3 regions of the Luteimonas viscosa genome follow, and region 1 is predicted to be linked to each of the others. Evidence: predicted binding sites of a transcription regulator. Region 1 holds the regulator's gene; each other region holds the start of a gene.
What was found. The regulator HrcA, encoded in region 1, represses chaperone genes, less so after heat shock. The targets are predictions, from matches to a motif close to TTNGCACTCNNNNNNNNNGAGTGCNAA.

Region 1 (10,521 bases):
GCGGCCGACTCGAGCATGGCGTCGACTTCCTCCAGCCTGGGCTCGTGCGCACGCTCGCGCGACAGGCCGCCGCGCAGCTGCTGCAGGCGCCGCTCGAGCGACGGGCCTTCGTCGTCTCCGGACAGGCCCGACAGCGTTTCATCGCAGGCCGCGATCAGGCTGGCCGCGTGCGCATGCCGGCGGTGTCCCGCGACCAGCGTCTCCAGCGCCTCGGGGCGGAGGTCCTCCCGCTCGAGCTCGCCGAGCTGGTGCTGCAGCCAGTCGATCCGCTCGGACACGTCGCCGGTCCTGGACAGCGCATCGCGCTCGCGCAGCAGGGCGCTCCAGCGTGCGGCCGCCTCGCGCACCGCCGCCAGGGGCGCGTCGTGACGGCCGAAGGCGTCGAGCAGGGCGAGCTGGCTGGACTTTTCCAGCAGCGCCTGGTGTTCGTGCTGGCCGTGGATCTCGACCAGCAGCCCCGCCAGTTGCGAGAGCTGCGACAGGGTCGCGGGCCGGCCGTTGATCCACGCGCGCGAACCGCCGTCGGCGCGCAGGGTCCGACGCAGGGTGCAGGCCTGTCCGTCGTCGAACTCCTGCTCGCGCAGCCAGTCGAGCGCGGCCGGCGCGTCGGCGGGGTCGAAGTCGGCATGCAGTTCCGCGCGCGCCGCGCCATGCCGGACCATGCCGGCGTCGGCGCGCAGGCCGGACAGGAAGCCGAGCGCGTCGACCAGCAGCGATTTGCCGGCGCCGGTCTCGCCGGAAATCACCGTCATGCCCGGGCCGAATTCGAGTTCGGAGGCCGAGACGACGGCGAAATCGCGAAGGGTGAGGCGCCTGAGCATGGTCGGGCATTGTAGTGCGCGCGTTCTCAACCGCCGAGACGCAATGCGGGCAGCGCGCAGTCCGCGCCGGACCGGGGATCGGCGCGGCGAGGCCGCATGGTCGTCCGGGTGTCGCGTGCACTCCGGCCCTCGCCCTGCCGCGCACCCGTGGCACCTTCGCCGCGGGCCGCCCGGCTGCCGGCCGGCTTGCGCAGGGCGGAATCCCCCGTCGCTTGCTCCGCACGGACGATCGGCGATCTAATCGCGGCGATGGCCGTCCCTCCGCCCCGTACCCACCTCGACCCGCGCGCGCGGCAACTGCTGCGCACGCTGATCGCGCGGCACATCCGCGACGGCGGGCCGGTGGGCTCGCAGACCCTGGCCCGCCATTCGGGACTGGACGTGAGTCCGGCGACGATCCGCAACATCCTCGCCGACCTCGAGGACCAGGGGCTGCTGTCGGCGCCGCATACCTCGGCCGGACGGATCCCCACCGCCCAGGGCTACCGGGTGTTCGTCGATTCGCTGCTGCAGGTGCAGCCGCTGCCCAATGCGGAGATGGCGCGGCTGCGCGGCGAACTGGCCGGCGGTTCGGGGACCACCCAGTCGCTGCTCGGCAGCGCCTCGGAACTGGTCTCGGCGATGACCCATTTCGTCGGCGTGGTGTCGGTGCCCAGGCGCGAACAGTTCGCCTTCCGCCACATCGATTTCGTGCCGCTCGACGGGCAGCGGGTGATGGCGATCCTGGTGTTCGCCGACCATGACGTGCAGAACCGCATCATCCAGACCCGCCGCCCCTACGACGGTTCCGAACTGGAGCGGGTCGCCAACTACCTGAATGCGCACTTCGCCGGGCGGCCGGTGGCCGAGATCCGCGCCACCCTGGTGCACGAGTTGCAGGCCGCGCGCGACGAGATGGAAGCGCTGCTCTCGCACACGGTGGAACTGGCCGAGCAGGCCCTGGCCCCGGCCGACAGCGACGACATGCTGGTCGCCGGCCAGACCCGGCTGATCGGGGTGCAGGACCTGTCCGACCTCGACCGCCTGCGCGAGCTGTTCGAGGCATTCGCCCGAAAGCGCGAGATCCTGCAGTTGCTGGAGCGCACGATCCGGGCGCCCGGCGTGCGCATCTTCATCGGCGAGGAGACCGGGCTGGCGCCGCTGGAGGGTGTCTCCCTGGTGACCGCGCCCTACGGCGCCGGCGGCAGGGTGCTGGGGGTGCTGGGCGTGATCGGCCCCACACGGATGGCCTACGAACGCGTGATCCCGGTGGTGCAGGCGGCCGCCGACGTGCTCGGCGCCGCCTTGAATCCGGAACCGCCGGCCCCATAGCTGGCGGGTCGGCGGCCAGACGACCGCCCAGCCAACGCCAGGACATGACCACCGAACCCATGCAGGACGCCGCCACCGCGGCCGAGGAAGAACACGGCGCCGAAGGCCGGATCCAGGCCCTCGAGGCCGAACTTGAACAGCTTCGCGCGCAGTCGCTGCTCGACCGCGCCGACATCGAGAACCAGCGCAAGCGCCTCGAGCGCGACGTGCGCAACGCCTGCCGCTTCGCCAACAAGCAGTTGCTGGGCGAACTGCTGCCGGTGTTCGACAGCCTCGAGGCCGCGCTCAACACCGCCCCCGCCGAGGACCCGCTGCGCGACGGGGTGGTGCTGACCCTGCGCGAACTCACGCGGGTCTGCGAGAACGCCGGCCTGGTCGAGGTCGCCCCGGCGCCCGGCGACGGTTTCGATCCCGACCGCCACCAGGCGATGAGTGCGGTCGAGACCGCGGACGTGGCCCCGGGGGCGGTCGTCCAGGTGTTCCAGAAGGGCTACATCCTCAACGAACAGCTGCTGCGCCCGGCGCTCGTCGCCGTGGCCAAGCACGACTGATCCTGAAACATCCGCCCGGCGACGCTTGAAGCGCCGTCGCGGCAGCCCCAGATACGCGTCATCGGCGGCAGCGCCGCCCACCAGACCAGATTCCAGAGGGAACCATCATGGCAAAGATCATCGGCATCGACCTCGGCACGACCAATTCGTGCGTGGCGATCATGGACGGCGGCAAGGCCAAGGTCATCGAGAACAGCGAGGGCGACCGCACCACGCCGTCGATCGTGGCCTACACCAAGGACGGCGAAGTGCTGGTCGGCGCGAGCGCCAAGCGCCAGGCCGTCACCAACCCCAAGAACACCTTCTACGCGGTCAAGCGCCTGATCGGCCGCAAGTTCGGCGACGCCGAGGTCAAGAAGGACCTCGACCTGGTGCCGTACGCGATCATAGAGCACGACAACGGCGATGCCTGGGTCGCGACCAGCGACGGCAGGAAGCTCTCGGCGCAGGAAGTGTCCGCGCGCATTCTCGAGAAGATGAAGAAGACCGCCGAGGATTACCTGGGCGAGAAGGTCACCGAGGCCGTCATCACGGTCCCGGCCTACTTCAACGACAGCCAGCGCCAGGCGACCAAGGACGCCGGCAGGATCGCCGGCCTCGACGTCAAGCGCATCATCAACGAGCCGACCGCCGCGGCGCTGGCTTACGGCCTGGACAAGGCCGGTGGCGACCGCAAGATCGCGGTCTACGACCTCGGTGGCGGCACCTTCGACGTGTCGATCATCGAGATCGCCGAAGTCGATGGCGAGAAGCAGTTCGAGGTGCTGGCCACCAACGGCGACACCTTCCTCGGCGGCGAGGACTTCGACAAGCGCGTGATCGATTACCTGGTCGAGGAGTTCCAGAAGGACCAGGGGATCGACCTGCGCAAGGATCCGCTGGCCCTGCAGCGCCTGAAGGACGCGGCCGAGCGCGCCAAGATCGAACTGTCCAGCGCGCAGCAGACCGAGGTCAACCTGCCGTACGTCACCGCCGACGCGTCGGGCCCGAAGCACCTGAACATCAAGCTCACCCGGGCCAAGCTCGAGGCGCTGGTGGACGACCTGGTGAAGAAGACCATCGACCCGTGCAAGGTCGCGCTCAACGATGCCGGCCTGCGCGCCAGCGACATCGCCGAGGTCATCCTCGTGGGTGGCCAGACCCGCATGCCGCGGGTGCAGGCGGCGGTGAGCGAGTTCTTCGGCAAGGAGCCGAAGAAGGACGTCAACCCGGACGAGGCCGTGGCGATCGGCGCCGCGGTGCAGGGCGGCGTGCTGGCCGGCGACGTCAAGGACGTGCTGCTGCTGGACGTGACCCCGCTCAGCCTGGGCATCGAGACCCTGGGCGGCGTGTTCACCAAGATCATCGAGAAGAACACGACGGTGCCGACCAAGGCCTCGCAGACCTTCTCCACCGCCGAGGACAACCAGTCCGCGGTGACCGTGCACGTGCTGCAGGGCGAGCGCGAGCAGGCCCGCTACAACAAGTCGCTGGCCCGCTTCGACCTGACCGGCATCGACGCCGCGCCGCGCGGCATGCCGCAGGTGGAGGTGTCGTTCGACATCGACGCCAACGGCATCGTCCACGTGACGGCCAAGGACAAGAAGACCGGCAAGGAGCAGAAGGTCGAGATCAAGGCCGGTTCCGGCCTGTCGGACGACGAGATCCAGCGCATGGTCGCCGATGCCGAAGCGCATCGCGAGGAGGACAAGAAGTTCCAGGAACTGGTCGGCGCCCGCAACCAGGCCGACGCGTTGATCCACAGCGCGCGCAGCGCGATCAAGGACAACGGCGACAAGGTGCCGGGCGACGTCATCGGTCGTGTCGAGGGCGCGATCGCCGAGGTCGAGACCGCGATGAAGGGCGACGACAAGGGCCAGATCGAGGCCAAGACCAGGGGACTGGAAGAGGCCGCGCAGGCGCTGTTCGCGGCCGCCGCGGCCGCACAGCAGCCGGGCGCCGATGCCGGCGGTCCGGCGGCGTCGAACAACGACGACGTGGTCGACGCGGAGTTCACCGAGGTCAAGGACGACGAGAAGAAGCAGTGATTGGTGATTGGTGACTGGTGATTGGAAGAAGCGGGGTTTCGGCTCCGCTTTTTCCATCACGATCCCCTGGAGTCCGCTTTCGCCGTTCCGAATCACCAATAACGAATCACGAATCCCGTCTCCATGAAACGCGACTACTACGAAGCCCTCGGCGTCCCGCGCGATGCCAGCGAGGAGGACCTGAAGAAGGCCTATCGCCGCTGCGCGATGAAGTTCCACCCGGACCGCAATCCGGGCGACCACGAGGCCGAGATGCGCTTCAAGGAGTGCAAGGAAGCCTACGAGGTGCTGTCCGACGGCGGCAAGCGCCGCCTCTACGACCAGCACGGCCACGCCGCGTTCGAGCACGGCATGGGCGGCGGCAACGCGGGCCCCGGCGGCTTCGGTGGCGCCGACATGGGCGACATCTTCGGCAACATCTTCGGCGGTGGCGGCGCGCGTGGCGGGCCGCGGCGCGGTGCCGACGTCGGCTACGTGATGGAACTCGATCTCGAGGAAGCCGTGGCCGGCCTGGAGAAGCGCATCGAGATCCCGACCCTGGCCGAATGCGGCGACTGCGCCGGCACCGGCTCGGAAGACCGCAAGCTCGAGACCTGCGGCACCTGCCACGGACGCGGCCAGGTGCGCTTCCAGCGCGGCATCTTCTCGATGCAGCAACCGTGCCCGCATTGCCACGGACGCGGCCAGACCATCGCCAACCCCTGCAAGACCTGTCACGGCAATGGCCGCGTCGAGGAGGAGAAGGTGCTCTCGGTGAAGATCCCGGCGGGCGTCGACAACGGCGATCGCATCCGCCTGGCGGGGGAGGGCGAGGCCGGCCCGGCCGGTTCGTCTCCCGGGGACCTGTACGTGGAGGTCCGGGTGCGTCCGCACCCGATCTTCGAACGCGACGGCGACGACCTGCACTGCGAAGTGCCGATCCGCTTTTCGCAGGCCGCGCTGGGCGACGCGGTGCGCGTGCCGACCCTCGGCGGCGAGGCGGAGATCCGGGTTCCCGCCGAAACCCAGACCGGCCGGGTCTTCCGCCTGCGCGACAAGGGCGTGAAGTCGGTGCGCAGCCGCGCGCCGGGCGACCTGTACTGCAAGGTGGTGGTCGAAACGCCGGTCAACCTGACGCCCGAACAGCGCGACCTGCTCGACAGGTTCGAGGCCACCTTCGTCGGCGACGGTGCGCGTCGGCATTCGCCGAAATCCAGCACCTTCGTCGACGGCGTGCGCGGCTTCTGGGAGCGCATGACCTCCTGATGCAGCGTCTCCCCGCCGCGTTCGGGGGCGACCGGCCGGCAGTCGGGCAATGCGGCCCTGCAACTTGACAGCCCACCATGCCGGTGGGAGGGTCGGCCTGTCCGCGATGGGCGCCGCATGCGTGGCGCCCGCAAGGGGGGGCGGAGGATGCCAAGGAAGCAGGCGGCCATGCAGTTGCTTGTCGAAAAGCGTCGTCGGCGCGCCGCACAGGACGCGGGCACCGGCCTGTCGGATGCGGAGGCGCTGTCGCTGTTGACGCGGGTGGTCGAGGCGCAGGGCGCGATCATGGCCTCCGGGCCCGGCCCGTCGGACGTGCTGGCCGCGCTGACCCTGCACGCACAGGAACTGACCGGCGCCGGAGGCGCCGTCCTGGAGATCCGCGACGGCGATGCGATGGTCTACTGGTTCGCTTCCGGCATGGCGGAAGCGCAACTGGGACTGCGCATTCCCGTCGCCGGCAGCCTGTCGGGCCTGAGCATGGAGCGCGGCTGCTTGCTGCGCTGCGACGACAGCGAGCAGGACGCGCGGGTCGATCGCGACGCCTGCCGGCGCGTGGGACTGCGCTCGATGGTGGTCGTGCCGCTGCAGTTCGGCGACCAGCCCGTCGGCGTGCTCAAGGTCGCCTCGCGCGAGCCGCATTGTTTCGGCCCCGCGGAAACGCTCGCGCTCGAGCACCTGGCCACGCTCGCCGGCGCCAGCCTGCATCGTGCGGTCGAAGCCTCGCGCCGGGAGGCGGAAGTCGCCGCCGGTGCGGGGAACCGAGCCGATCGCGACAGCGGGGACGAAGCGGCCCGGCGGCGCCTGACCCGGCTGCTGCGCGACGGTCGCCTGCGCGTGGCGAGGCAGCCGATCGTCCGCATGACGGACGGTACCGTCGTCGGCTGGGAAGCGCTGGCGAGGTTTCCGGAGGAATACGGCCTGCCGACCGACACCTGGTTCCGGGATGCCGCCCGCTGCGGGCGGAGCGTGGAACTGGAACTGGCGGCGCTGCGCGCGGCGCTGGCCGACCCGCTGCCGGCCGGTGACGCCTACCTTTCGTTGAACGTATCGCCCGAGGTCGCGTGCAGCGACGCGCTCGACCAGGTGCTGGGCGATGTCGATCCGGCCCGGATCGTGCTCGAGATCACCGAGCACACCGCGGTCGAGGACTACCCGAGGCTTGCCGCCCGGCTGTCGGCGTTGCAGGCGCGCGGCTTCCGCATCGCGGTGGACGATACCGGCGCCGGCTTCTCCAGCCTGCGACACGTGCTCACGCTCGCGCCCGACATCATCAAGCTCGACATGAGCCTGGTGCGCGGCGTCGACCTCCGTCCGCGGCTGCAGTCGCTGATCGCGGCGCTGTGTACCTTCGCCGAAGGCACGCAGGCGACCCTGGTCGCGGAGGGTGTCGAAACCGACGCCGAGTCGCGGACGTTGCGGCGGATCGGCGTGGCGTGCGGGCAGGGCTACTTCATCGGGGCGCCGCAGCTGACCTGATCGGCTTCGCCCGGGCAGCGAGGGGCTTGTCGGCGGGTGGCGCGCACGGCTAGCCTGCGGCCATGGACAAACCCGTACGAATACTGGTCCACGGTGCCTCCGGCCGCATGGGGCAGGCGCTGCTGCGGCTTGCGTCGGGCATGAAGGACGTGAGCGTGGTGGCCGCGGTCCAGCGTTCGGTCGGCCAGCGCGTGGTCGACGGGACGCCGCATTTCGCCGCGTCCGAGCTTGCGGGCACGCCGGCGTTCGATGTCGCGGTCGATTTCAGCCTGCCAGAAGGCTTCGATGCCGTCCGCGCCCTTTGCGAGGCGCGCGGCGCGGCGCTGGTGTCCGGCACCACCGGCCTGTCCGATGCACAGCGCGCCGCGCTCGATGCCGCCGCCGGCCGTATCCCGGTGCTGTGGCAGGCCAACTTCAGCGTCGGCGTCGCGGTGCTGGACGAACTGGTCGAGCGCGCGGCGACGGCGCTCCCGGGCTGGGACTGCGACATCGTCGAATCGCACCACGCGCACAAGCGCGATGCGCCTTCCGGCACCGCGCTGGCGCTGGGCGCGTCCGCGTCTCGCGGCGGTGCCACGCCGCGCTACGCAAGCCTGCGCGCGGGCGACATCGTCGGCGAACACCTGGTGCAGTTCGCGACCATGGGCGAACGGATCGAGCTGGTCCATCGCGCAGGCAACCGCGACATCTTCGCGCAGGGCGCGCTGCAGGCGGCGATCAGGCTGGTGCGGCGCCCCCCGGGACGCTACGGGCTGCGCCAGCTGCTGTTCGACTGAGCCGGACTAGTCTTGTTCGAGCAGTTGCTCGAAGCGTGCGACCGCGGACTTGCCGCGGACCTCGCCCAGCATCCGCCGCGAGCGCGTGAGCAGGTCCTCGAGCGCCTCGGCCGACTTCACTTCCTCCAGCCGCATCGCGAGGTCCTCGCCCATCGGTCCGAGCAGATCGCTGACCGCGCGTGCCGCCCGGCGGCCACGTTCGCGCAGGTCGGCGGTGGTGGTGGGCGGCCCGGCCGGCACGGCGGCGGGTTTCGATGCGGCAGGGGCGGGGGCCGCCGCCGCAGGACCGCCGGTGGACACCACCAGGCCATGGGCCTGCAGCCCTTCCAGCAGCGCCAGGGCGTCCGGGAACCCCGATACGCCACGCAGCTCGGCCACGCTGCGTTGGCCGTCGACCAGGATCAGCAACCGCCGCTGGCGGATGTCCAGGCCCGCCTTGCGCTCCCCGATTTCCTGTTGCCCGGCGGGCGTCTTGGCATACACGGTCTTGTCGTTCATGGCCCCCCCGGGCGCACGGCTTTCGCCGCCGGAATCAACTTAGCCTGCGTCCCGGGGCTTGTACAGCGGGTTTTCCTTTTCGGCCGTCGCCCGGTATCATTCCCGCTCGCCTGATTCCCCCCGCCTCCGGACCGGTTCCGCCCGCTCCGGCGGTTTTTTGCAACCTCACGTAGGCGAAGCCAGTGACCGAAACCGCAATCCTCGTCCTCGAAGACGGCACCGTATTCGAGGGCGTTTCCGTGGGCGCGAACGGCCTGTCGGTCGGCGAGGTGGTGTTCAACACCGCCATGACCGGCTACCAGGAAGTGCTCACCGATCCCTCGTACGCGCGCCAGCTGGTGACGCTCACCTATCCGCACATCGGCAACACCGGCTGCACGGACCAGGACGACGAAGCCCGCAAGGTCTGGGCCTGTGGCCTGATCGTGCGCGACGTGCCGCGCCGGCCCAGCAACTGGCGCAGCGAGGTCGCGTTGCCGGAATGGCTGCGCGCGCGCGGGCTGGTCGCGATCTCGGGGATCGACACCCGCAAGCTCACCCGCCTGCTGCGCGATCGCGGATCGCAGAACGGCGCGCTGATGGCCGGCGAGGTCGACGTGGACAAGGCGCTGGAGGCCGCGCGCAAGTTCCCCGGCCTCAAGGGCATGGACCTGGCGAAGGAAGTCAGCACCGCGAAGACGTATGCCTGGACCGAAGGCTCGCTGGATCTCGACACGAACGCGTTCGGGGCCACGCCGCCGAAGTTCAGGGTGGTCGCCTACGACTACGGCGTGAAGCACAACATCCTGCGCATGCTCGCCGAACGCGGATGCGAGCTCACCGTGGTCCCCGCGCAGACGCCGGCCGAAGAAGTGATGGCGATGCGCCCCGACGGGGTGTTCCTGTCCAACGGTCCTGGCGATCCGGAACCCTGCGACTACGCCATCGCCGCGATCCGCACGTTCGTCGCGCGGAAGGTGCCGCTGTTCGGCATCTGCCTGGGCCACCAGTTGCTGGGACTGGCCGCGGGCGCCAGGACCTCGAAGATGCCGCACGGCCACCACGGCGCGAACCATCCGGTGCAGGACCTCGACAGCGGCCGGGTGATGATCACCTCGCAGAACCACGGCTTCGCGGTGGACGAATCGACGCTGCCGGCCAACGTGCGCGTCACCCACCGCTCGCTGTTCGACGGCACCAACCAGGGCATCGAGCTGACCGACGCGCCCGCGTTCTCGTTCCAGGGCCACCCGGAAGCCTCGCCGGGCCCGCACGACGTCTCACCGCTGTTCGACCGCTTCGTGGCGTCCATGTCGAACCACTCCGCAGGAAGCAACTGATGCCCAGGCGCACCGACATCAAGACCGTGCTGATCATCGGCGCCGGGCCGATCGTGATCGGGCAGGCGTGCGAGTTCGACTACTCCGGTGCGCAGGCCTGCAAGGCGCTGCGCGAGGAAGGCTTCCGCGTGGTCCTGGTCAACAGCAACCCGGCCACGATCATGACCGACCCGGACATGGCCGACGCGGTCTACATCGAACCGATCAACTGGCAGACGGTCGAGAAGATCATCGCCAAGGAGAAGCCCGACGCGCTGCTGCCGACGATGGGCGGGCAGACCGCGCTCAACTGCGCGCTCGACCTGGCCGACAACGGCGTGCTGGAGAAGTACGGCGTCGAGCTGATCGGCGCCAAGCGCGAGGCCATCATGATGGCCGAGGACCGCGAGCTGTTCCGGGTTGCGATGGGCGAGATCGGCCTGGAATGCCCGAAGGCCGAGGTGGCGCGCTCGTTCGAGCAGGCGGTCGACATCCAGACCCGCGTCGGCTATCCGACC
Region 2 (10,521 bases), on a different contig from region 1:
GTCACCCAGTGGGTCAGCACCCATCGCCTCACCCACAAGCTCAACGAGAGCTGGCGGATCGCCGGGCGCTTCAACTACGCCGATACCCAGGACGACCTCGACCCGGCCGCCAGCGCGAAGTTCATCGAGGGCAACCTCGGCTTCGCCTTCCGCCCGTGGAACAGCACGCGCTGGGGCCTGTTCGGCCGCTATACCTACCTCTACGACCTGGCGACGCTGGGCCAGATGGGCGGCGCGCAGTACGACCAGAAGACCCAGGTGCTGTCGCTGGAAGGCGTGTACCGCCACGACCAGCGCTGGGAATTCGCGGGCAAGCTCGCGCGCCGCGAGGGCGAGGCGCGCTTCGGCCGCGGCACCGGCGACTGGTTCGACTCGGCGACCACCTTCGCCGCCGGGCAGGTCCGCTACGAGCTGCTGTACCGCTGGCACGCGATGGCCGAGTACCGCTGGCTGGACGTGGACGATGGCGGCACGCGCCAGGGCTGGATGGCGGGCGTGGACCGCGACATCGGCCGCAACTTCCGCATCGGCGCGGGCTACAACTTCACCGATTTCAGCGACGACCTGACCGAGTTCGATTACGACCACCAGGGCTGGTTCGTCAATTTCGTGGGCAGCTACTGATGAAGACTCGCAACCTCCGCAACGCCTGCACGCTGTTGCTGGCCGGCGGCCTGTTCGCCGCGCACCTGCCGCAGGCGCATGCCGCGGCCTATGCCACCGGCGGCAGTGGCCAGTACCGCAACGAGGTCCTGTGGCTGACCTGGGGCGGCGGCGTAAACGGCACGGCGGGGCTCCCGCTGGCCGACGGCGCCACGACCTCGGCCACGATCCCGGTGACCGCGAACCAGGACCTGGTCCTCGAGTGCAGCCTGTCCGGCATCAGCGGCACCATCGAGAGCTATCGCCCCGGCGACTGGAGCGGCGACGCGCTCGACGACATGTACAACATCGGTGGCACCGGCGCTGCCAACCAGCTCATCACCGGCATCATGGGCAGGACAGGCACCCACGGTTTCACCGTCGAGTGCCAGGCGACACTGGGCGGCCTGCCGTACCGGATCCCCGGTCTGGTGATGGCGGACGCGGAGTCGATGAACACGACCACCGAGTACCTGGAGGGCACCGCCGCGGGCACCTGGAACGTGGTCGAGGTCTACACCGGCAACGGCAACCGCTACGACGCGCGCAAGGACGACGTGGGCGGCGGCCTGCAGGCGATCCGCTTCGGCAACCCGGGCGGCGAGCAGAACGGCACGACCAGTCCGGCGGGCGTGACCTTCCTGACCTTCGACGAAGCGGCCTACGGCCCCGGCGAGTCGATCACCATGGCGTTCGAGATCCTCGGTGGCGGCAATACCGCGATCGCGATCGGGCTGCTGGCGCCGTCCGCCGACTTCGGCGATGCCCCGGGCAGCTACGGCGACGCCGCGCACCTGCTGCGCGGGCTGGTGGCCGAGCCCGACGGGCTGGCGCCCGGCGCCGGCGCCATCGACATCAACACCCCGGGTTTCCAGCTCGGACAGCTCGCACCGCCCGACAGCGGCTTCCTCGGCAGCATCGGTCCCGACGGCGAGCCCGGCACCCAGGCCGGCGTCGACGCCGATGGCGACGACAGCGGCGGCAGCGCAGGCTCCGCCGAAGAGGACGCATGGACGTCGGACACGCTGGCCATCACCGGGACCGCGCAGCCGATCGACCGCAGCATTGCCTGCGTGGGCACCGGCACGGTCGCGGGCTGGATCGACTTCGACCACAACGGCGCGTTCGACCCCGACGAGCGCGCGCAGGCCGCGTGCAGCGGCGGGGCCGCGGCCCTGTCGTGGATCGTGCCCGCCGACGTCTCGCCCGGCAGCAGCTACGTGCGGCTGCGCTATGCGACCGATGCCGCCGAGGTGCAGTCGCCCTCCGGCGAAGCGGCCGACGGCGAAGCCGAGGACCACGCGGTCGAGCTCGAACTCGCGGTGGACGTGTCGCTGGACAAGGTGGTGACGCCGACCAATGCCAGCGTCGGGCAGGTGGTCGACTACACCGTGACCGTGGGCAACGCTGGCCCGTTCGCGGCCGATGGCGCGGTCGTCACCGATCCGCCGGTGGACGGACTCGACTGCGCACCGGCTTCGGTCGTGGCCTGCAGCGCCAGCGGCGGTGCGCAGTGCCCCGCCGCTGCCACGGTCGGGGACCTCCAGGGCGCCGGGCTGACGATCCCGGCACTGCCCGAAGGTGGCGAACTGGTGCTGGAATACCAGTGCACGGTGGCCGATCCGGAACCCTGAGGCGTCCGCGACGCGCTGCGACGCCAGGCAGGCCGGCCGACGCCGAGGGGGCCGGCGTGCCGGGCCGGGGAGGCTGGCCGCCGGCGTGCGTCGCTCGCGTCAACGGGTCGGCCTGTCGCACGTTCGATAAGGCGGTCGAGCGGGATTCAGGCGGGCAACGGCGAGGAGCGGGGCCAGATGTCTCCGGAGCGCCAGGCCGGCTCCTGAAACGATCGACAGCCGCCCCTGTCGTTGTTCCATTCATGCAACGCTGGGAACTTCCAGAGCCCTTAGCAGTCACAGGTACCGACTGCTAGACTCCTTTCCCATGAAGACCCCCATGACCCAAGCCCTCGTTGCCAACAACCTGCCGGTTCCCGCCTTCACCGGGCTGACTCCGCTCGGTTCGCTGGAAGCCTACATCGGTGCGGTCCACCAGATTCCCGTGCTCTCGGTCGACGACGAGCAGGCGCTGGCGCGCCGTTTCCGCGACGAAGAGGACCTCGACGCCGCGCGCGAGCTGGTGCATTCGCACCTGCGCTTCGTGGTGCACGTCGCCCGTGGCTACAGCGGCTACGGCCTGCAGCTCGGCGACCTGATCCAGGAAGGCAACATCGGCCTGATGAAGGCGGTCAAGCGCTTCGACCCCGACATCGGCGTGCGCCTGGTGAGCTTCGCGGTGCACTGGATCCGCGCCGAGATGCACGAGTTCATCCTCAAGAACTGGCGCATCGTCAAGGTCGCGACCACCAAGGCCCAGCGCAAGCTGTTCTTCAACCTGCGCAAGAGCAAGACCCGCCTGGGCTGGCTCAACGCGGCGGAAGTGAGCGCGGTGGCGAAGGACCTCAACGTGTCCGAGCGCGAGGTGCTGGAGATGGAGTCGCGCCTGTCGGGTCGCGACATCGGCTTCGACGCGCCGTCCGACGAGGACGACGAGCACGCGCCGCCGTCGCCGTCGGCGTACCTGATCGCGCACGACGAGGATCCGGCGCAGGCCTACGAGCGCGGCGACAGCGCCGACAACCGCCTGGAGCTGCTGCGCGCCGGGCTGGCGCGCCTGGACGAGCGTTCGCGCGACATCATCAAGCGTCGCTGGCTCGATCCGGACAGCAAGCTCACGCTGCAGGAACTGGCCGACGAGTACGGCGTGTCGGCCGAGCGCATCCGCCAGGTCGAGGCCAACGCCCTGAAGAAGATGAAGGCGCTGTTCGCGGCCTGATCGTCTCGCTGCGAAGAACAGGAAAAGCCCGGCTCCGGCCGGGCTTTTTCCGTTTCCGGCGTCCGCGCGATTATCCTGCACGGCCCCGCCACCGGCTCCGCGGTCGATGACAGTCTGGGTGATCCTGTATTGGGTCGGCGCCGCGCAGGCGGCGATGCTGGCAGCCGCGCTTTGGCGAAGCCGGTCGAACGCGCACGCCAACCGCGTGCTTTCGGCCTGGCTGGGCGTCATCGCGGTGGATCTCGCCGTCAAGGCCGGGTACATGGCGTCCGCGACCACCGCCCTGGGCGATGCGTACCGGATCGCGCGGCTGCTGCCGCTGTTCTACGCGCCGATGTTCTTCGTCTATGTGCGGGTGCTGACCACGGGACGGGCCCCGCGCTGGCGCGACCTGGCCCACGCCGCGTGGTTCGGCCTCGCGCTGGCGTGGGCGGGCGGACGCTGGCTCGGCGGCGCCCCGCTGCCGGTGGCCGGGTCGTGGGATGCGCCGTGGTTCGATCCCCTGCTGTACCTGGTGGCGTTCGCCTACCTGGCGGCGGCGCTGCGCTGCGTCGCGCGGTATCGCCGTCGGCTGGAGGCGCACCGCTCCGACGCCGACCGGCTGTCGCTGCGCTGGCTCACGGCCCTGGCGGCGGGGCAATTCGTGATCTGGGGCATCGCGCTGCTGCAATGGCTGGTGCGCCTGCCGTACCTGGACTACTACCTGATCTACGGTGCGGTCGCGGCCTGGGTCTGCGTGATCGGCTGGTTCAGCCTGTCGCAGCCGCCCGTGGCGACGACGGCGGAGACCGATCCCGTTGCGGATCCGTCGCCGGACCCGTCGCCGGGCGGCGATGGCCTTGCCGGCGACGCGCGCGTCGACGATGTCGAGGCGCGGCTGTCGGAGCTGATGGCGCGCGAGCGCCTGTACCGCGAACCCGCGCTGACGATCGCCCAGCTCGCACGGCGCAGCGGTTATCCCGAGTACCTGGTGTCGGCCGTGATCAACCGCCGGCTGGGCGGCAATTTCTGGGAGTACGTGAACCGCCATCGCATCGAGGCGGTCCGCGCCAGCCTGTCGGATCCGGCCGAATCGCGCGCGATCCTCGAGCTCGCCTACGACGCGGGATTCACCTCCAAGTCCACGTTCAACACCGCGTTCAAGCGGCTGGTGGGCGAGACGCCCAGCGCCTTCCGGCGTCGGCATGCGGAACCGGAACCGGCGCGGGGCAAGTCGCCGGACGGCGACGGCGCGACAGGGCCAGCCAGCCCGAGCACGCGGCCAGATTGAACATCCAGCTCACCCAGGACACCGTCGCGTACACGGGCGTGAACGGCCATTCCATCACCCCCGTGCCCACGCCCAGCATCACCCGGAACGTGATCGCACCGGTGGTCAGGGCGATGCTGTAGGCCATCCAGGTGCGGTGGCGGGGAAGGTCGCGCCTGATCGCCAGCCGGATGCCGTTCGCGGTGATGCCGAGCCACAGCAGCGCGAGCGCGGAAAACCCCGCCCGGCTGACCCAGCCGCCATGGGCCTCCTGGGCCATGGACAGGCCGGACACGCCGCCGACCAGGATCGCCACCGCGGACACCCGGCCGCAGACGCGGTGGATCATCGGCCACCGCCGGCGGATGCCCTGGCTCAGCTGGACCGGCACCAGCAGCAGCGCGAGCCCGGCGCCGAAGAAGTGCGCGGGCACGTCCCAGCCGGCGACGGCGAAGCGGGCCGCGAACGGATCGCCCTCGCGCACGGGCATGAGCAGGAAGACGAAGGCGTAGGCGGCCACCAGCACGCACGCCAGCGAGAACAGGGCCTGGGTCGATCGCACCAGCAGGGTCGTGGCTTGCAGCCGCATGCGCTTGCTCCATCGGGTCGGGATGGAGGCAGCATCGGCAGCGCACGCGCCGCGGTCGTCGCAGCCGGCCGGACCGGACGTCCGCGACGTTCGATCCGGCGGGTTCGCACGTGCGCGTCAGGCCGGGGAGCGGGCCCCGGCGGCCGTCACCACTTGAACAGCACCAGGCTGATCGCCAGCGCGGCCATGCCGGTGACCAGGCCGTAGACCGTCTCGTGGCCCTTGGCGTAGCGCTTGGCCGCGGGCAGCAGTTCGTCCAGCGCCAGGAACACCATCACCCCGGCGATGAAGCCGAACACCCCGCCGAACACCGCGTCCGACAGGTACGGCCGCAGCAGCACGTAACCGATGATCGCGCCGATCGGCTCGGCCAGGCCGGACAGCAGGCAGGCGATGAAGGCGTAGGCCTTGTTGTGGGTGGCGAAGTACACCGGCACCGCGATCGCGATGCCTTCGGGGATGTTGTGGATCGCGATCGCGAACGCCAGCGGCATGCCCACGCCCGGATTCTCGAGCGTGGCGAAGAACGTCGCCAGGCCTTCCGGGAAATTGTGCGCGGTGATCGCGATCGCGGTCAGCAGGCCGACGCGCTTGACGTAGTCGCGGTTGTGCTGGCGGAAGTAGGGATCGTCGACCTCGAGCCGTTCGTGCGGGTTCGGCACCAGCCGGTCGATGGTGACGATCAGCAGTACGCCGGCGAGGAACGACAGCGTGCCCCAGGTGAATCCCAGGCGGTCGCCGTAGGCCAGCGTGTACGACGCGACCGACTTGTTGAGGATCTCGGCGAGCGACACGTACACCATCGCCCCGCCGGCGAAGGCCAGGCCGAACGCCAGCAGCCGCGCATTGGGCTTCTTCGAGGCGAAGACCAGCAGGCTGCCGAGCCCCGTCGCCAGTCCTGCGCCGGTGGTCACCGCGAGCGCGATCAGCAGGTTCTGCAGCGGGATCTCGGTCATGCGCGCGGCGTTCCGGGGGACGCGCCATCCTAGCCGAAGCAAGGCACGCGCTGACGTGCACGCTCACGCGTGTGGATCGTTACTTTGTATCGGAACGATCGTCGCCGCCGAGGATGATCCGGGCCGCGCGCTGGTGGGTCCAGTACGCCACCGACCAGTTGAGCAGCACCACGATGCGGTTGCGGAAACCGACCAGGAAGAACAGGTGCGCCAGCAGCCAGAACCACCAGGCCAGCATCCCCGAGAACCGCCACGCGCCGAGGTCGACCACGGCGGCCATGCGGCCGATGGTGGCGAGGTTGCCGTAGTCGCGGTAGCGGAAATGCGTGCCCTCGCGGCCGTCCAGGCGGGCGAGGATCGTGCGCGCGACGTGGCGGCCCATCTGCTTGGCGGCCGGCGCCACGCCCGGCACCGGCCTGCCGTCGGCGCGGTCGATCGCGGCCAGGTCGCCGGCCACGAAGATGCAGGGATGCCCCGGCACCGAGAGATCCGGTTGCACCTTCACGCGCCCGGCGCGATCGAGCGGCACGCCCAGGCATTGCGCCAGCGGCGAGGCCGCGACGCCGGCGGCCCAGACCACGGTCCGCGCGCGCACGAACTCCTCGCCACGGCGGTAGCCCTCGGCGGTGATCTCCTCCACCGGCACGCCGGTGTGGACCTCGACGCCGAGCTTCTCGAGTTGCGCGCGCGCCTTGCGCGACAGGTCGTCCGGGAACGAGGACAGCACGCGCGGTCCGGCTTCCACCAGCCGCACCCGCGCCCGCGCCGGATCGATGTTGCGGAACTCGCCGCTGAGCGTGTGCCGCGCGATCTCCGACAGCGTGCCCGCCAGTTCGACCCCGGTAGGACCACCGCCGATGATGGCGAAACTCAGCCAGGCGTCGCGTTCGTCGGGATCGGTCTCGGCCTCCGCGCGCTCGAAGGCGAGCAGCAGCTTGCGGCGCAGGTCGAGCGCGTCGTCGAGCGTCTTCAGGCCCGGCGCGTGCGCGGCCCACTGCTCGTTGCCGAAATAATCGTGGGTGACGCCGCTGGCGAGCATCAGGTAGTCGAAATCCAGGCGCTGTCCGCCGGTGGCATCCTCGATTTCCACCTGGCGCGCGTCCGCATCGATGCGCGACACGGTCGCCATCCGCACCTCCACGTTCTCCTGCCGGCGCAGGATCTGGCGCAGCGGCGCGGCGATGTCGGGCGCGGACAGGCCCGCGGTCGCCACCTGGTAGAGCAGGGGCTGGAACAGGTGGTGGTTGCCGCGATCGAGCAGGGTGATGCGGACCGGAGCGGTGCGCAGCGCGCGCGCGGCCCAGAGGCCCGCGAAGCCGCCGCCGACGATGACCACGTGGGGAAGCGGTTGCGTCATGCGGTCGATTCTAGGCACGGACGCCGCAAGATCCTGTGGACCCGGCCGAGCGGGTGCCACGATACGGTCGCGGGCTGTTCGCACTCCTGCGGCGAAGGGTTGCGCTTGGCGGTTCCAGCGCTTGCGGTCGACGGATGCCGCAGGCGGAGGAGGCGTGCCGGAGACGCGGAGGCAACGCGCTGCGTCCCGGCCCTCACCCCGACCCTCTCCCGCAAGCGGGAGAGGGAGCAGGCGGGTCTTCGTGGGTCGACGCCTCGCCGTATCATGACTCGCAAGGAAGCGGCGTGGCGGCGATGGCGCACTGCAGCTGCCGCGCGCTGGTGCACTGGTCCGGGATCAGCCGAGCTTCGCCGCCAGCTGCGCCTCGAGCTTGCGCTGGTCGGCGGCGAAATTGCGGATGCCCTGGGCCAGCTTCTCGGTCGCCATCGCGTCCTCGTTGTGCTGCCAGCGGAACGCGGCTTCGTCGAGCGCGGCGGGCTTGTCGCCACGTTCGCCCGCGTCGACCAGCGCGCGCTCGACGGTCGCGTCGGACTCTTCCAGCGCGCCGAGCAGGTCGGGCGAGATCGTCAGGCGGTCGCAGCCGGCCAGCGCCAGCACTTCGCCGGTGTTGCGGAAGCTCGCGCCCATCACCACGGTGTCGTAGCCGTGGCGCTTGTAGTAGTTCCAGATGCTGGTCACCGACTCCACGCCCGGATCGTCCTGCGGCGTGGCCGGCCTGGCCATGCCGTTGGCCAGGTGCCAGTCGAGGATGCGGCCGACGAAGGGCGAGATCAGGAACACGCCGGCCTCGGCGCAGGCCACCGCCTGCGCGAACGAGAACAGCAGGGTGAGGTTGCAGTGGATGCCCTCGCGCTCGAGCCGTTCGGCGGCGCGGATGCCTTCCCAGGTCGAGGCGATCTTGATCAGCAGGCGATCGGTGCCGATGCCGGCCTGGCTGTAGAGCTCGACCAGCCGGTGCGCCTTGGCGATGGTGGCTTCGGTGTCGAAGCTCAGGCGTGCGTCGACCTCGGTGGAGACGCGCCCGGGGATCAGCTTGAGGATCTCGCCGCCGATCGCCACCGAGAGGCGGTCGCCGGCGTCGGCCACGCGGGCCTCGCCGCTGCCGCCCGCGCCGGACACGGCCGCGTCCAGGTGCGCGGCATAGGCCGGCAGCGAGGCGGCCTTGAGCAGCAGCGAGGGATTGGTGGTGGCGTCCATCGGCTTGAAACGGGCGATGGCCTCGATGTCGCCGGTGTCGGCGACGACGGTGGACAGGGCGCGGAGCTGTTCGAGCTGGGTCGGCATGTGGGCGTGCGGTCGGTTCGATGAGGGATGCGCGTATTGTCGCGCATCCGCCGTTGCGCTGCCGTAACGGTTTCAGCACGTACCGTCGCGGTCGATCTGCGAGGCCGCGCGCGTGTCCGGCATGCGCAGGTAGACCAGCAGCGACACGCCGATGCAGGCGGTGACGTACCAGAAGAAGCCGCGTTCCATGCCGATGCCCTTGAACCACAGCGCCACGTACTCGGCGGTACCGCCGAACAGCGCCACGGTCAGCGCGTAGGGCAGGCCGACGCCGAGCGCGCGCACCTCGACCGGGAACAGTTCGGCCTTCACCACCGCGTTGATCGCGGTGTAGCCGCTGACGATCACCAGCGCGGCCAGGATCAGCCAGAACGCCTGCAGCGGGCTGGCGTCCTGCAGGCTGCTCAGGATCGGCCAGGTGCACAGCACGCCGAGCACGCCGAAGCCGATCAGGATCGGCCGCCGCCCGATCCGGTCCGACAGCGCGCCGACCAGCGGCTGCAGCAGCATGTACACGAACAGCGTCGCGGCGTTGATCAGGCTCGCGGTCTCGTTGGCGATGCCGGCGCTGTTGACCATGAACTTGTGCACGTAGGTGGTGTACGTGTAGAACGCCAGCGTGCCGCCCATGGTCAGGCCGATGACGGTCAGCACCGCGCGCGGATGTCGCGCGAGTTCGCGCAGCGTGCCCTGGCGCGCATCGGTGGCGTTGGAGGCTTGCGCCTCGGCGCGCTGGAACGATTCGCTTTCGACCATCGTCCGCCGCAGCCACAGGGCCACGACGGCCGCGACCGCGCCGATCACGAACGGGATCCGCCAACCCCAGTCGCGCAATTGCTCTTCGGTCAGGAATACGCGCTGCAGCGAGATCAGCACGCCCAGCGCGACCAGGTGGCCCATCACCAGGGTCACGTACTGGAAGCTCGACCAGAAGCCGCGGTGTTCGCGCGTGGCGACCTCGCTCAGGTAGGTCGCGGAGGTCCCGTATTCGCCACCCACGCTCAGGCCCTGCAGCAGCCGTGCCAGTACCAGCAGCACCGGCGCGGCGATGCCGATGGTCTCGTAGCCGGGTGTGCAGGCGATGAGCAGGGAGCCGCCGCACATCATCACCACCGACAGCATCAGCGCCCGCTTGCGGCCGTGGCGGTCGGCGTAGCGCCCGAGCATCCAGGCGCCGAGCGGACGCATCAGGAAGCCGACCGCGAAGATCGCCGCGGTCCTGAGCAACTGGCTGGTGCGGTCGCCGTCCGGGAAGAAGACCTCGGCGAAGTACAGCGAGAACGCCGCGTAGACGTACCAGTCGTACCACTCGACGAGGTTGCCGACCGAGCCGCTGAAGATGCTGCGAAGGCGCTGCGCGGGCGTCATGGCGGCGCGTGGTTCGGTCTGCATGCGGTGCTCACTGGGGCCGGGACCGCGGCATTCTGGCCTGTTCCGGCGGCTGGATCATCTGCCCACGGGCTCCTGTCATCCCGGGCGCAGCGAGGGATACGGTGTCCGGCGCATCGAAGCGGATCCTTCGCTGCACTCGGGATGACAGGAACGAAAAGAGGGACCGAAGACCGAGGGAAACCAGGGCGCGAGAGCAGGGCCGTAGCGACGGGCCGCATTT
Region 3 (10,521 bases), on a different contig from region 1:
TATGCGGATGCCGCCGACGATGCGACGCTGGATGCCGCGCAGGATTACGCCGACACCGGCGACGCCACCACGCTCGACGCCGCCAATGCCTATACCGACGCGCAGATCGCGAGCATCGCCGGCTTCGATCCATCGGCGCTGAACGCACGCATGGACGCATTCGAAGACCGCTTCGACGACATCGATCGTCGCATGCACCGTCAGGACCGCCGCATCGACCGCCAGGGCGCGATGGGCAGCGCGATGCTGAACATGGCGATCAACGCCGCAGGCACGCAGAGCCCGCGCGGGCGCATCGCGGTCGGCGCCGGCTGGCAGGGTGGCGAAAGCGCGCTGTCGATCGGCTACGGCAAGCGCGTCGGCAGGACTGCGTCCTTCAGCCTGGGCGGCGCGTTCAGTGGCAGCGAGAAGTCCGCCGGCGTGGGCTTCGGCATCGACCTGTAAGGCGGGCGGCACGCACGATCCGGGCACAAAGAAAAACCCCGCCTCGCGGCGGGGTTCTTCGTCTTGCGGTGCAGCGGGTGAAGCCGGATCAGAAATCCATGCCACCCATGCCGCCCATGCCGCCACCACCGCCGCCGTGGGCGTGCGGCTCTTCCTTCTTCGGAAGCTCCGCCACCATCGCTTCGGTGGTGATCATCAGGCCGGCGATCGAGGCCGCGTTCTGCAGCGCCGAACGGGTGACCTTGGTCGGGTCGAGGATGCCGAACTCGATCATGTCGCCGTATTCGCCGGTCTGGGCGTTGTAGCCGTAGTTGCCCTTGCCGTCCTTGACCTTGTTGAGCACGACGCTGGGCTCTTCGCCGCAGTTGGTGACGATCTCGCGCAGCGGGGCTTCCATCGCACGCAGGGCGATCACGATGCCGTGGTTCTGGTCTTCGTTCGCGCCCTTGAGCTCGCCGATGGCCTGCAGCGCGCGCACCAGGGCCACGCCGCCGCCCGGGACCACGCCTTCTTCCACCGCCGCACGCGTGGCGTGCAGGGCGTCTTCGACGCGGGCCTTCTTTTCCTTCATCTCGATCTCGGTCGAGGCACCGACCTTGATCACCGCCACGCCGCCGGCCAGCTTGGCCACGCGCTCCTGCAGCTTCTCGCGGTCGTAGTCGGAGGAGGTCTCTTCGATCTGCGCCTTGATCTGCTTGATGCGCGACTCGATGGCGGAGGTGTCGCCAGCGCCGTCGATGATCGTGGTGTTCTCCTTCGAGACCTGGATCTTCTTGGCGCGGCCGAGGTCGGCGATGGTCGCCTTCTCGAGCTGCAGGCCGACTTCCTCGGAGATCACGGTGCCGCCGGTGAGCACGGCCATGTCTTCGAGCATCGCCTTGCGACGGTCGCCGAAGCCCGGGGCCTTGACGGCGCAGACCTTGACGATGCCGCGGATGGTGTTGACCACCAGGGTCGCCAGCGCCTCGCCCTCGACTTCCTCGGCGACGATCAGCAGCGGCTTGCCGGCCTTGGCCACGCCTTCGAGCACGGGCAGCAGGTCGCGGACGTTGGAGATCTTCTTGTCGTGCAGCAGGATGAACGGGTCGTCGAGCTCGGCCGACATCGACTGCTGGTTGTTGATGAAGTACGGCGACAGGTAGCCGCGGTCGAACTGCATGCCCTCGACCACGTCGAGTTCGTTGTCGAGGCCCGAGCCTTCCTCGACGGTGATCACGCCTTCCTTGCCGACCTTCTTCATCGCGTCGGCGATGATGTTGCCGATCGACTCGTCGGAGTTGGCCGAGATCGTGCCGACCTGGGCGATCGCCTTGTCGTCGGCGGTGGGCTTGCTGATCTTCTTCAGCTCTTCCACGGCGGCCTTGACCGCGTGGTCGATGCCGCGCTTGAGGTCCATCGGGTTCATGCCGGCGGCGACCGCCTTGGAACCCTCGCGGATCAGCGCCTGCGCCAGCACGGTGGCGGTGGTGGTGCCGTCGCCGGCGTTGTCGGAGGTCTTGGACGCGACTTCCTTCACCATCTGCGCGCCCATGTTCTCGAACTTGTCGGACAGCTCGATCTCCTTGGCGACGGACACGCCGTCCTTGGTGATCGTCGGGGCGCCGTAGCTCTTCTCGAGCACGACATTGCGGCCCTTCGGGCCGAGGGTCGCCTTGACGGCGTTGGCGAGCGTGTTGACGCCGCGCACCATCTTGGCGCGTGCGTCTTCACCGAAACGGATTTCTTTGGCAGCCATGGGATGAAACTCCGGAATTGGGGATTGGGGATTGGGGATTGGAGAAAGCGAAGGCGGCGGGCTCGGGAGGGGCGGGGCGGCGCGTTGCGCCGTTACGAATCCCCAATCCCCAATCCCGAATCCCTTCGCGGTACTCGGCTCAGCCGAGGATCGCGAAGATGTCGTCTTCCTTCACCACCAGATACTCGGTGCCGTCGAGCTTGACCTCGGTGCCGCTGTACTTGCCGAACAGCACCTTGTCGCCCGCCTTGACCTTCGGCGCGCGGACGCTGCCGTTGTCGAGCACCTTGCCCTCGCCGACCGCGACGACTTCGCCCTTGATCGGCTTCTCGGTCGCCGAGTCCGGGATCACGATGCCACCCGCGGACAGCTTCTCTTCTTCCATGCGCTTGATGACCACGCGGTCGTACAGCGGCTTGATATTGCTCATATTCAATCCTTTAAGTGATTGATTGGACTGGGAAAGTGGTGGCGATGTTAGCACTCGCACATGACGACTGCCAGCACCGTGGGCACGAAAATCCCGGGCAGGCCGGGAGGTGGGCGGAACATGGGGCGGCGTCTTGGGGCTTTCAAGGGCCGGTGAAGAAAAATCTCCCGCACCCCGGCGGGCCCGGCATCGTGTCCAGAGCACGCGCGTCCCGGTTCCCGGCAGGCGGGTGTCAGCGCGCACGGGGAAGGACTGCCGGGACCGGTGACAGGACAGCAACAACGTTGTTGAGCCCTTGTCGCGCGGCGCAGGGCACGGGTGCCCCCGGAGACGAATGTCCCCCGCCGCCGCCCTGCGGCCGACGGCTCCTCCTTGATTTCGTCCCCGGGGACACCCGCACCCTGCGGAGCAGGGTCCAGGTTTCCCGATCCAACAACCCAGCGCACACCCCGGCTTGGGACTGGCGATCCACGTGCCAGTCGTCAGCCGAGCGCCGCTGCGACCGGCGGGCTTTCGCGGCGAAATCAAGGAGGAGGCTTCCGCCGCGAGGCGGAGGCCGGGGGACATTCGCCGCGAAAGCCCGCCGGTCGCAGCGGGGCCCGTCAGGTCGCCACGAGACCGTACAGCGGCGGCCCGGATGTTCTGGACCCCTATGTCACGCGCGATGCCGCGCCGCGACTTAGCACACGCAACGCGCTTCGACGACCGCGCCCGTCGCGCAGGATCGCGGTGCGCATCGCAGGCGCGCCATCAATCCGCGACCGGCAGCTCCAGCGTCTCCTTGACCTCTTCCATCACGATGTAGCTGCGCGAGTCGCGCACATGCGGCAGGGTCAGCAGGGTGCTGCCCAGCAGCTTGCGGTACGAGGCCATCTCCGAAATGCGGGCCTTGATCAGGTAGTCGAAGTGGCCCGACACCAGGTGGCATTCGAGCACGTTGGGCAGCTTCAGCGCCGCGCGGCGGAACTCCTCGAAGATGTCGCCGGACTTGTAGGCCAGGCTGATCTCCACGAACACCAGCAGCCCCGCCTTCACCGAGGCCGGCGCCAGCCGTGCGTGGTAGCCGGTGATCACGCCATCGCGCTCGAGCCGGCGCACGCGCTCGGTGCACGGCGTGTTCGACAGCCCCACTCGTTCGCCGAGTTCGGTGAAAGGGATGCGCCCCTCCTGCTGCAGGATGCGCAGGATGCGGCGGTCGATGCGGTCGAGCTCGCGCGGCTTCATGGTCCTGCCAGGAACGGCTTCTGCAGGAATATTACCTGTCCTGAGCCTCGATATCAGTCGAATCGACTGCAATCGTCTTTCTATACTGGAGAATGCCACGGCCAGCGCGGCAACTCCCGGAACCTAGGGGGCGTATGCGTGAGGCCCTCCGCGGCGATCCCCACGTCTGCGCGTCCAGCGAAGCGACGGCACCTGCGGGCGAGCTTTCCATCCTTCCATCCACTGGCGTGTGGCGAGAGAACAGGCAATGCGCATCCTGATCCTGGGTTCCGGCGTGATCGGCGTGACCACCGCGTGGTCGTTGCGCCGGCAGGGCCACGAAGTGGTGGTCGTCGACCGCGAGCCCGGCCCCGCGCTGGAGACCAGCTTCGGCAACGCCGGCCAGGTGTCCCCCGGCTATGCCTCGCCTTGGCCGGCGCCGGGAATTCCGCTCAAGGCGGCGAAGTGGCTGCTCTCGCGCCACGCGCCGCTCGCGATCCGCCCCACCGGCGACCCGGAACAGTACCGCTGGCTGTGGCGGATGCTGCGCAACTGCACCCACCACCGCTACGCGGTCAGCAAGGCGCGGATGGTGCGGCTGGCCGAGTACAGCCGCGACTGCCTGGGCGAACTGCGCCGCGAGACCGGCATCGAGTACGAACAGCGCACCCTCGGCACCACCCAGCTGTTCCGCACCCAGGCGCAGCTCGACGGCGCCGCACGCGACATCGCCGTCCTGCGCGAATACGGCGTGCCGTACGAACTGCTCGATCGCGACGGCATCGTCCGCGTCGAGCCGGCGCTTTCCAGGGTGAAGGACACCCTGGCCGGCGCGCTGCGCCTGCCCGGCGACGAGACCGGCGACTGCCACCTGTTCACCACCCGGCTGGCGGCGCTGGCCGCCAGCGCGGGCGTGGAGTTCCGCTTCGGCCAGGAGGTGCAGGCGTTGCTGGGGGATGGCGAGCGCCTGGCCGGGGTGCGCATCGGCGGACGCACCGAGACCGCCGACGCCTACGTGCTCGCGCTCGGCAGCTGGTCGCCCAGGCTGCTGGCGCCGCTGGGCGTCCGCCTGCCGGTGTACCCGCTCAAGGGCTACTCGCTGACCATCCCGATCGTCCGCCCGGAACTCGCGCCGCACTCCACCGTGCTCGACGAGAGCTACAAGGTCGCGATCACCCGGTTCGACCAGCGCATCCGCGTCGGCGGCATGGCCGAGGTCTCGGGCTACGACCGGTCGCTGCCGCGCACGCGGCGCGAGACGCTGGAGATGGTGGTGCGCAGCCTGTACCCGGAGGGCGGCGACCTCGATCGCGCCGAATTCTGGAGCGGCCTGCGCCCGTCCACGCCCGATGGCCCGCCGGTGGTGGGCGCCACGCGCTACCGCAACCTCTGGCTCAACACAGGGCACGGCACGCTGGGGTGGACCATGGCCTGCGGTTCGGCGCGGTACCTGGCCGACCTGGTCGACGGGCGCACGCCCGCCATCGATCCCGAGGGCCTCGACATCTCGCGCTACGATCGCCCGTGGCCGGTCCCGACCGGGCTGCGCTGACATGCGCCCGTCCCGCTCCACCATCGACCTCGACGCCCTGCGCCACAACTACCGCCATGCACGCGCGCTCGGCGGCGGCCGCGCGCTGGCCGTGGTCAAGGCCGATGCCTACGGCCACGGCGCGGTCGCCTGCGCGCGCGCGCTCGAGGGCGAGGCCGACGGTTTCGGCGTGGCCTGCATCGAGGAGGCGCTGGAACTGCGCGAAAGCGGCATCCGCGCGCCGATCCTGCTGCTGGAAGGCTTCTTCGACGTCGAGGAACTGCCGCTGGTCGAACGCCACGACCTGTGGACCGTGGTCGCCACGCCGTGGCAGGTGGACGCGCTCGAGCGACATCGCGCCTCGCGTCCTTGGCGGGTCTGGCTGAAGCTCGATTCGGGCATGCACCGGCTGGGCCTGTCGCCGGACGAATACCTGCCCGCCTGGCAGCGACTGCGCGCGCTGCCGTGGGTGGACGCGATGGTGGCGATGAGCCATTTCTCGCGCGCCGACGAACTGGGCCACGACAGCACGCGCGTCCAGCTCGCCACCTTCGACGCCGCGCTGGCGCGGTTGCCGGCCGGCACCCCGGCCAGCCTGGCCAACTCGGCCGCGCTGATGGCATGGCCCCATTCGCGCCGCGACTGGTCCCGCCCGGGGCTGATGCTGTACGGCTCGCACATGCTCGACGCGCCGCGCGCGGAAGCGGACGCGCTGCGCGCGGTGATGCGGCTCGAGTCGAAGGTGATCGCCGTGCGCGAGCTCGCCGCGGGCGAGCCGATCGGCTACGCCGGTACCTTCACCACCACGCGCCCGACGCGGGTGGGCGTGGTCGCGGCCGGCTACGCCGACGGCTATCCGCAGTACGCCACCTCGGGCACGCCGGTGGTCATCGACGGCCGGCCGGGCGAACTGATCGGACGGGTCTCGATGGACATGCTGACCGTGGACCTGACCGACCACCCCGCGGCCGGCCTCGGCAGCGACATCGAGCTGTGGGGACCGCGCCTGCCGGTGGCCGTCGTCGCCGCGCGCAGCGGCAACAGCCCCTATCGCCTGCTGACCGGTCTCAAGCGCGTCCCGCGCCACTACACGGGCTGACGCCGGCGCCCGTCGGGATCGGTGGCGGGAACGCGGCTTCCGCAGCGAGCGGTGTGTGCAGCGGCAGCGTGCCGTCGGCAACCTTCCGCCACCATCACCGGAACCGCTAGAACCGCCACGCGCCCTGCAGCATCGTCTCGCCATCGTTGGGCTGGTGCAGGCTGGCATTGGAGATGTGCCGGGCCAGCAGCGAGAACCGGCCCCACTGCCAGCCGATCGTGCTGATGAACTGCGGCGAGCCGGACAGCGCGTCGGTCTCGCCGCTCTGCACGCCCACGCCGAACCCGCCGACCAGGCCGCTCGGGCGCTCGTAGCGCAGGCCACCATGGAAGAGTGTGACGTCGTCGCCGTTGTCGTAGTCCGAGTCGCTGCGTCCGCGCACGTGCATCGCGCCCAGTTCCCAGTGCAGCATGCCGCCGCGGAACTCGCGCCACGCCGGCAGCCAGGCCAGCGCGACGACCGGCGTGTCCTCGTTGTCGCGGGTGAAGGAAACGCCGGCCCCGACCTCGACTTCGGCCGCGCCGGCAGCGCTCCAGGCGAACACGAACGGGAGGGCCAGGGCGGCGAGCCGCGAGGCAGGGCGAATCGATGGCGACATGGGTGGCAGACCAGGGGGGACCGCGGAAGGATAAGACCAGGCGGCGCGAAACGCAGCGCGGCCGCGCCGGTGCCGCCGGCACACTGCGTTCCGGGCGGGCGGCCGGTTACCCTGTCCTGCCTTCCCGCCGGACACCCTGCTTGACCGCTCCGCCGCCCGCGCTTTCCGGCCGTGCCGAGGCCGACTTCGCGATCGAGTCCGGCCGCTGCGGACCGCTGCGGGTGCGCGCGTCGACCCGCGGCGGCGAGGTGTTCGACCGCTTCTTCGCCGCCTACGACCAGGCCTTCGTGCTGCCAGACGAGAAGGAGGGGCGGGAGGGCTTCCTCGCCTGCCTGGCCCTCAACCACGGCGACGCGCAGGCGCGGCTGCTCGCGCGCTTCGGGGCCTTCCGCGAATGGGTGCTGGTGGCCGAGCGCGATGGCGACGTGGTCGGCGGCGCCAACTTCATCTGCCACGCGGTCGCCGCCCACGACGGCGCCCCCCTGCTGGCGATGAACCTCAACTACGTGTTCGTGGCGCCCGCGCATCGCGGTCGCGGGCACCTGCGCGACATGGTCGCGGCCAGCCGCGGGCTGGCGCGGATGTCGTTCGCCGGCGCGGACGCCGACACGCTGCCGCTGCGCATGTTCATCGAGCTCAACGACCCGCTGCTGATGGAGGCCGACGCTTATGTCCTGGACAGCGCGGTCGCCGGCATCGACCAGTTCGACCGGGTCGCGGTCTGGGCGAGGCTCGGCGCGCGCATCCTCGATTTCCCCTATCGGCAGCCGCCGCTGTCGGGGACGCAGGCGGCCGACGCGGGCCTGATGCTGGGGGTGGTCGACGCCCCCGGGGCCACGCTCGACGCCTGCGTGCTCGGCGCCCACCTCGAACGCTTCTTCGCGATCTCGGTGCTGAAGGACGGCGATCCGCACGCGCAGCCGGCCGCGCGCGCGCAGCTGGACCTGTGCGCCGGGCGCTGCGCGCAGGGCGGCGGATTTGCATTGCTCGATCCGCTGCCGCATCTTCCGGCATTGCGCGCCGGATCCGGCCCCGGCGCGCCGCGAGGGGGATTTCGCGAACGCCTGGCCGGGCTCGCGACCGGGTAGCGCATGCCCGGCCACGACGGGGACCGCATGATGGCCGGGGAGCCCACCACCGAAGCCCTGCTGGAGGAGGCGCTGGCCCTGCGCGAAGGGCCGGGCCGCCTGCACCTGACGCTGTCGTTCCTGGTCGAGGAAGCGCGCATGCAGGCGCTCGTGACCGACCGCGAGGGAAGTTGCTACTGGAACCGAGCCCTGCTCGCCGCGCTGCGCGGCGACGACGACCCCGACGCCGACGACTACCAGGACAGCCGCCGCCTCGGACACGCCATCGAGCCGCTGTTCAACGACATCGCCGACCGCCAGCGCGGCCTGTTCATCCAGGATTTCCTGCTCGACACGCCGAGCGATCCGCGCCGCGGCGACGATGCCGACGGCGAGAACGTCTGCGACGAGCTGGAACTGGCGTTCCCCGCGGACGTGCGCTGGGAAACCGAGGGCGACCGCTTCGCCCTGGCGCTGTCGGCGCCGGTGCGGCTGGCGGCGCGCTGCCGCGCCTTCTGGGTGGCGCATTCGAACACCGCGCTGACCTACCACCTGTCGCTGGAGCTGGCGTACGCGCACGACCACGCGCACTACTACGCGCTGTCGCTGCTGCAGAAGTCGGTGTTCCCGACCGAGGGCACGCGCTGGCTCGACGGCGCCGACGACGGCCTGCGCGTGCATTCGCGCCTGGCCGGCGCGGCGCTTCCGCTGCAGGCCTACGTGGCGGCGATGTTCGAACGGCATGCGGCCAGCCTGCTGGCCGGCGTGCGCGTCGCGCTGGCGCGTCGCGGCATCGAGATGGCGTCGCCCCCGCGCGAAGGCGGGCTGTGGCGCCGGCTGCTGCTTCCCCTTCGCGACGCCGACGACGCCGCGGCGCGCGCGCTGGGCGAACTGCGCTGCCGCACGGTATTCCTGCTGCAGGACCCGTATTTCTTCGCCCTGCTGCGGCCGCAGCTGCGGACCGGCCTGCGCGAGTTGACCGCGATCCGGCCGGCACGGGGCGACGACGGCCGCAACCGCTACGACGAGGCCGACCTGCAACCCGGGCGTTGCCCGCCCACGCATCTCGACTACTACTTCGTCTCGGGGTTCCTGCAGAACATCGTCGATTTCCTGCGCCAGGACGTGTCCGAGATCCAGGACGGCACCGATCCGATCTACCCGCCCACCGGCATCGACGACCAGGACAGCCACTTCCTGGTCTACGCCACCCAGAGCTCGGTCTACGAGGTGGTGGCCGGTTCGCGCAGCCTCGAGGTCGGGCGCGGCTGGATCGGCACCTGTCCCTATCTGTTCCTGGTGCATCTGATGACGATGCACAACGAATCGCTGGTGCGGACCTACGAGACCATGGTGCGCGGCCTGATCGAGAAGCTCGAACGCGACGGCCTGCTGCACGCCGACGCGATCGACGACACCCGCGCCTATTCCACCCACGTGGCCGACGAGGCGTTCGAGGCGTTCCGCCGCTTCCGGCTGGACACCTTCAACCACGTCGCCAGGCACCGCTACTTCAACGTGCTGCGCTACGACACCGAACGCGAGTTCTACGAATCGATCGAGACGGTGCGCGGCATCAACCAGCGCGAGGAGTACTGGGCGAAGGTGGTCGGCGAGCTGGAGCAGACGGTCGACGACCTGCGCGGCAACGAGGCGCAGAAGTCCGAGAAGTTCCTCGAACGCGTGCTGTTCTACGTCGCCTTCCTGGGCATGCTGCAGGTGGTGTTCCAGCTGATCGACTTCGGGTTCGACGGCGCCTGGGCCAAGCTGCGCTATGCGCTGGCGGCGAGCGCGGCGACGGTGTTGGTGATGCTGGCGCTGTTCCATTCGCGCGGGCTGATCAACAGCCGGCGCTGGCGCCAGGCGCTGCGGTTCCGGCGCAGCCGGCGCCCGGACGATCTTCCGCGGCGCTGAACCGGTCCTGCCCCCGGCGGCCGCGTGCGGCGTCGGCTACCCTATCCGGCCCGAATCCACAGCCGCGCGCCCCGCCGTGACCGCCGTTGCCTGCTTCTGCACCTGCCCCGATGCCGGCACCGCCGGCCGCATCGCCGACGCGCTGGTCGTCGAGCGGCTGGCGGCGTGCGTGAACATCCTGCCCGGGATCACGTCGGTGTACCGCTGGCAGGGCGCGGTGGAACGCGCCGACGAAGTGCTGCTGGTCGTCAAGACGATGCGCGCGCGGCTGGAGGCGCTGACCGCGCGCGTGGTGGCGCTGCATCCGTACGAACTTCCGGAGGTGATCGCGGTCGATATCGCCGGCGGCCTGCCCGGGTACCTGGACTGGATCGCCGCCGAAACCCGCCCCGGAGCCGACGAGTGAACCTGTTGCCGCGACGCTTGCGATGCGCATTCGCCGCGCTGGCGCTGCTTGCGGCGACGCTGCCGGCGGCCGCGATCGACGAGAGCCAGCTGCT

Region 2: rpoH (RNA polymerase sigma factor RpoH) is a predicted target of HrcA. The motif match lies at 2,546-2,572, and genes of this name have one in related genera.
Region 3: groES (co-chaperone GroES) is a predicted target of HrcA. The motif match lies at 2,657-2,683, and genes of this name have one in related genera.

The regions. Positions count from the first base shown of each region.
Region 1 covers NZ_VTFT01000002.1:350,107-360,627, forward strand. The annotation lists gene recN (DNA repair protein RecN) at 1-821, opposite strand, end outside; gene hrcA (heat-inducible transcriptional repressor HrcA) at 1,071-2,132, shown strand; gene grpE (nucleotide exchange factor GrpE) at 2,177-2,683, shown strand; gene dnaK (molecular chaperone DnaK) at 2,791-4,710, shown strand; gene dnaJ (molecular chaperone DnaJ) at 4,834-5,955, shown strand; gene FZO89_RS16225 (sensor domain-containing phosphodiesterase) at 6,124-7,431, shown strand; gene dapB (4-hydroxy-tetrahydrodipicolinate reductase) at 7,494-8,207, shown strand; gene FZO89_RS16235 (hypothetical protein) at 8,214-8,705, opposite strand; gene carA (glutamine-hydrolyzing carbamoyl-phosphate synthase small subunit) at 8,888-10,024, shown strand; gene carB (carbamoyl-phosphate synthase large subunit) at 10,024-10,521, shown strand, end outside.
Region 2 covers NZ_VTFT01000001.1:1,526,788-1,537,308, reverse strand. The annotation lists gene FZO89_RS06930 (TonB-dependent receptor) at 1-624, shown strand, start outside; gene FZO89_RS06925 (CshA/CshB family fibrillar adhesin-related protein) at 624-2,276, shown strand; gene rpoH (RNA polymerase sigma factor RpoH) at 2,596-3,474, shown strand; gene FZO89_RS06915 (helix-turn-helix domain-containing protein) at 3,581-4,744, shown strand; partial or broken gene FZO89_RS18745 (DUF2306 domain-containing protein) at 4,791-5,213, opposite strand; gene zupT (zinc transporter ZupT) at 5,459-6,268, opposite strand; gene FZO89_RS06900 (NAD(P)/FAD-dependent oxidoreductase) at 6,348-7,625, opposite strand; gene tal (transaldolase) at 7,962-8,909, opposite strand; gene FZO89_RS06890 (MFS transporter) at 8,982-10,301, opposite strand.
Region 3 covers NZ_VTFT01000001.1:1,605,690-1,616,210, forward strand. The annotation lists gene FZO89_RS07150 (YadA-like family protein) at 1-444, shown strand, start outside; gene groL (chaperonin GroEL) at 533-2,179, opposite strand; gene groES (co-chaperone GroES) at 2,319-2,609, opposite strand; gene FZO89_RS07165 (winged helix-turn-helix transcriptional regulator) at 3,360-3,833, opposite strand; gene FZO89_RS07170 (D-amino acid dehydrogenase) at 4,081-5,364, shown strand; gene alr (alanine racemase) at 5,366-6,442, shown strand; gene FZO89_RS07180 (acyloxyacyl hydrolase) at 6,549-7,040, opposite strand; gene FZO89_RS07185 (GNAT family N-acetyltransferase) at 7,181-8,128, shown strand; gene FZO89_RS07190 (hypothetical protein) at 8,132-10,021, shown strand; gene cutA (divalent-cation tolerance protein CutA) at 10,098-10,427, shown strand; gene FZO89_RS07200 (protein-disulfide reductase DsbD family protein) at 10,424-10,521, shown strand, end outside.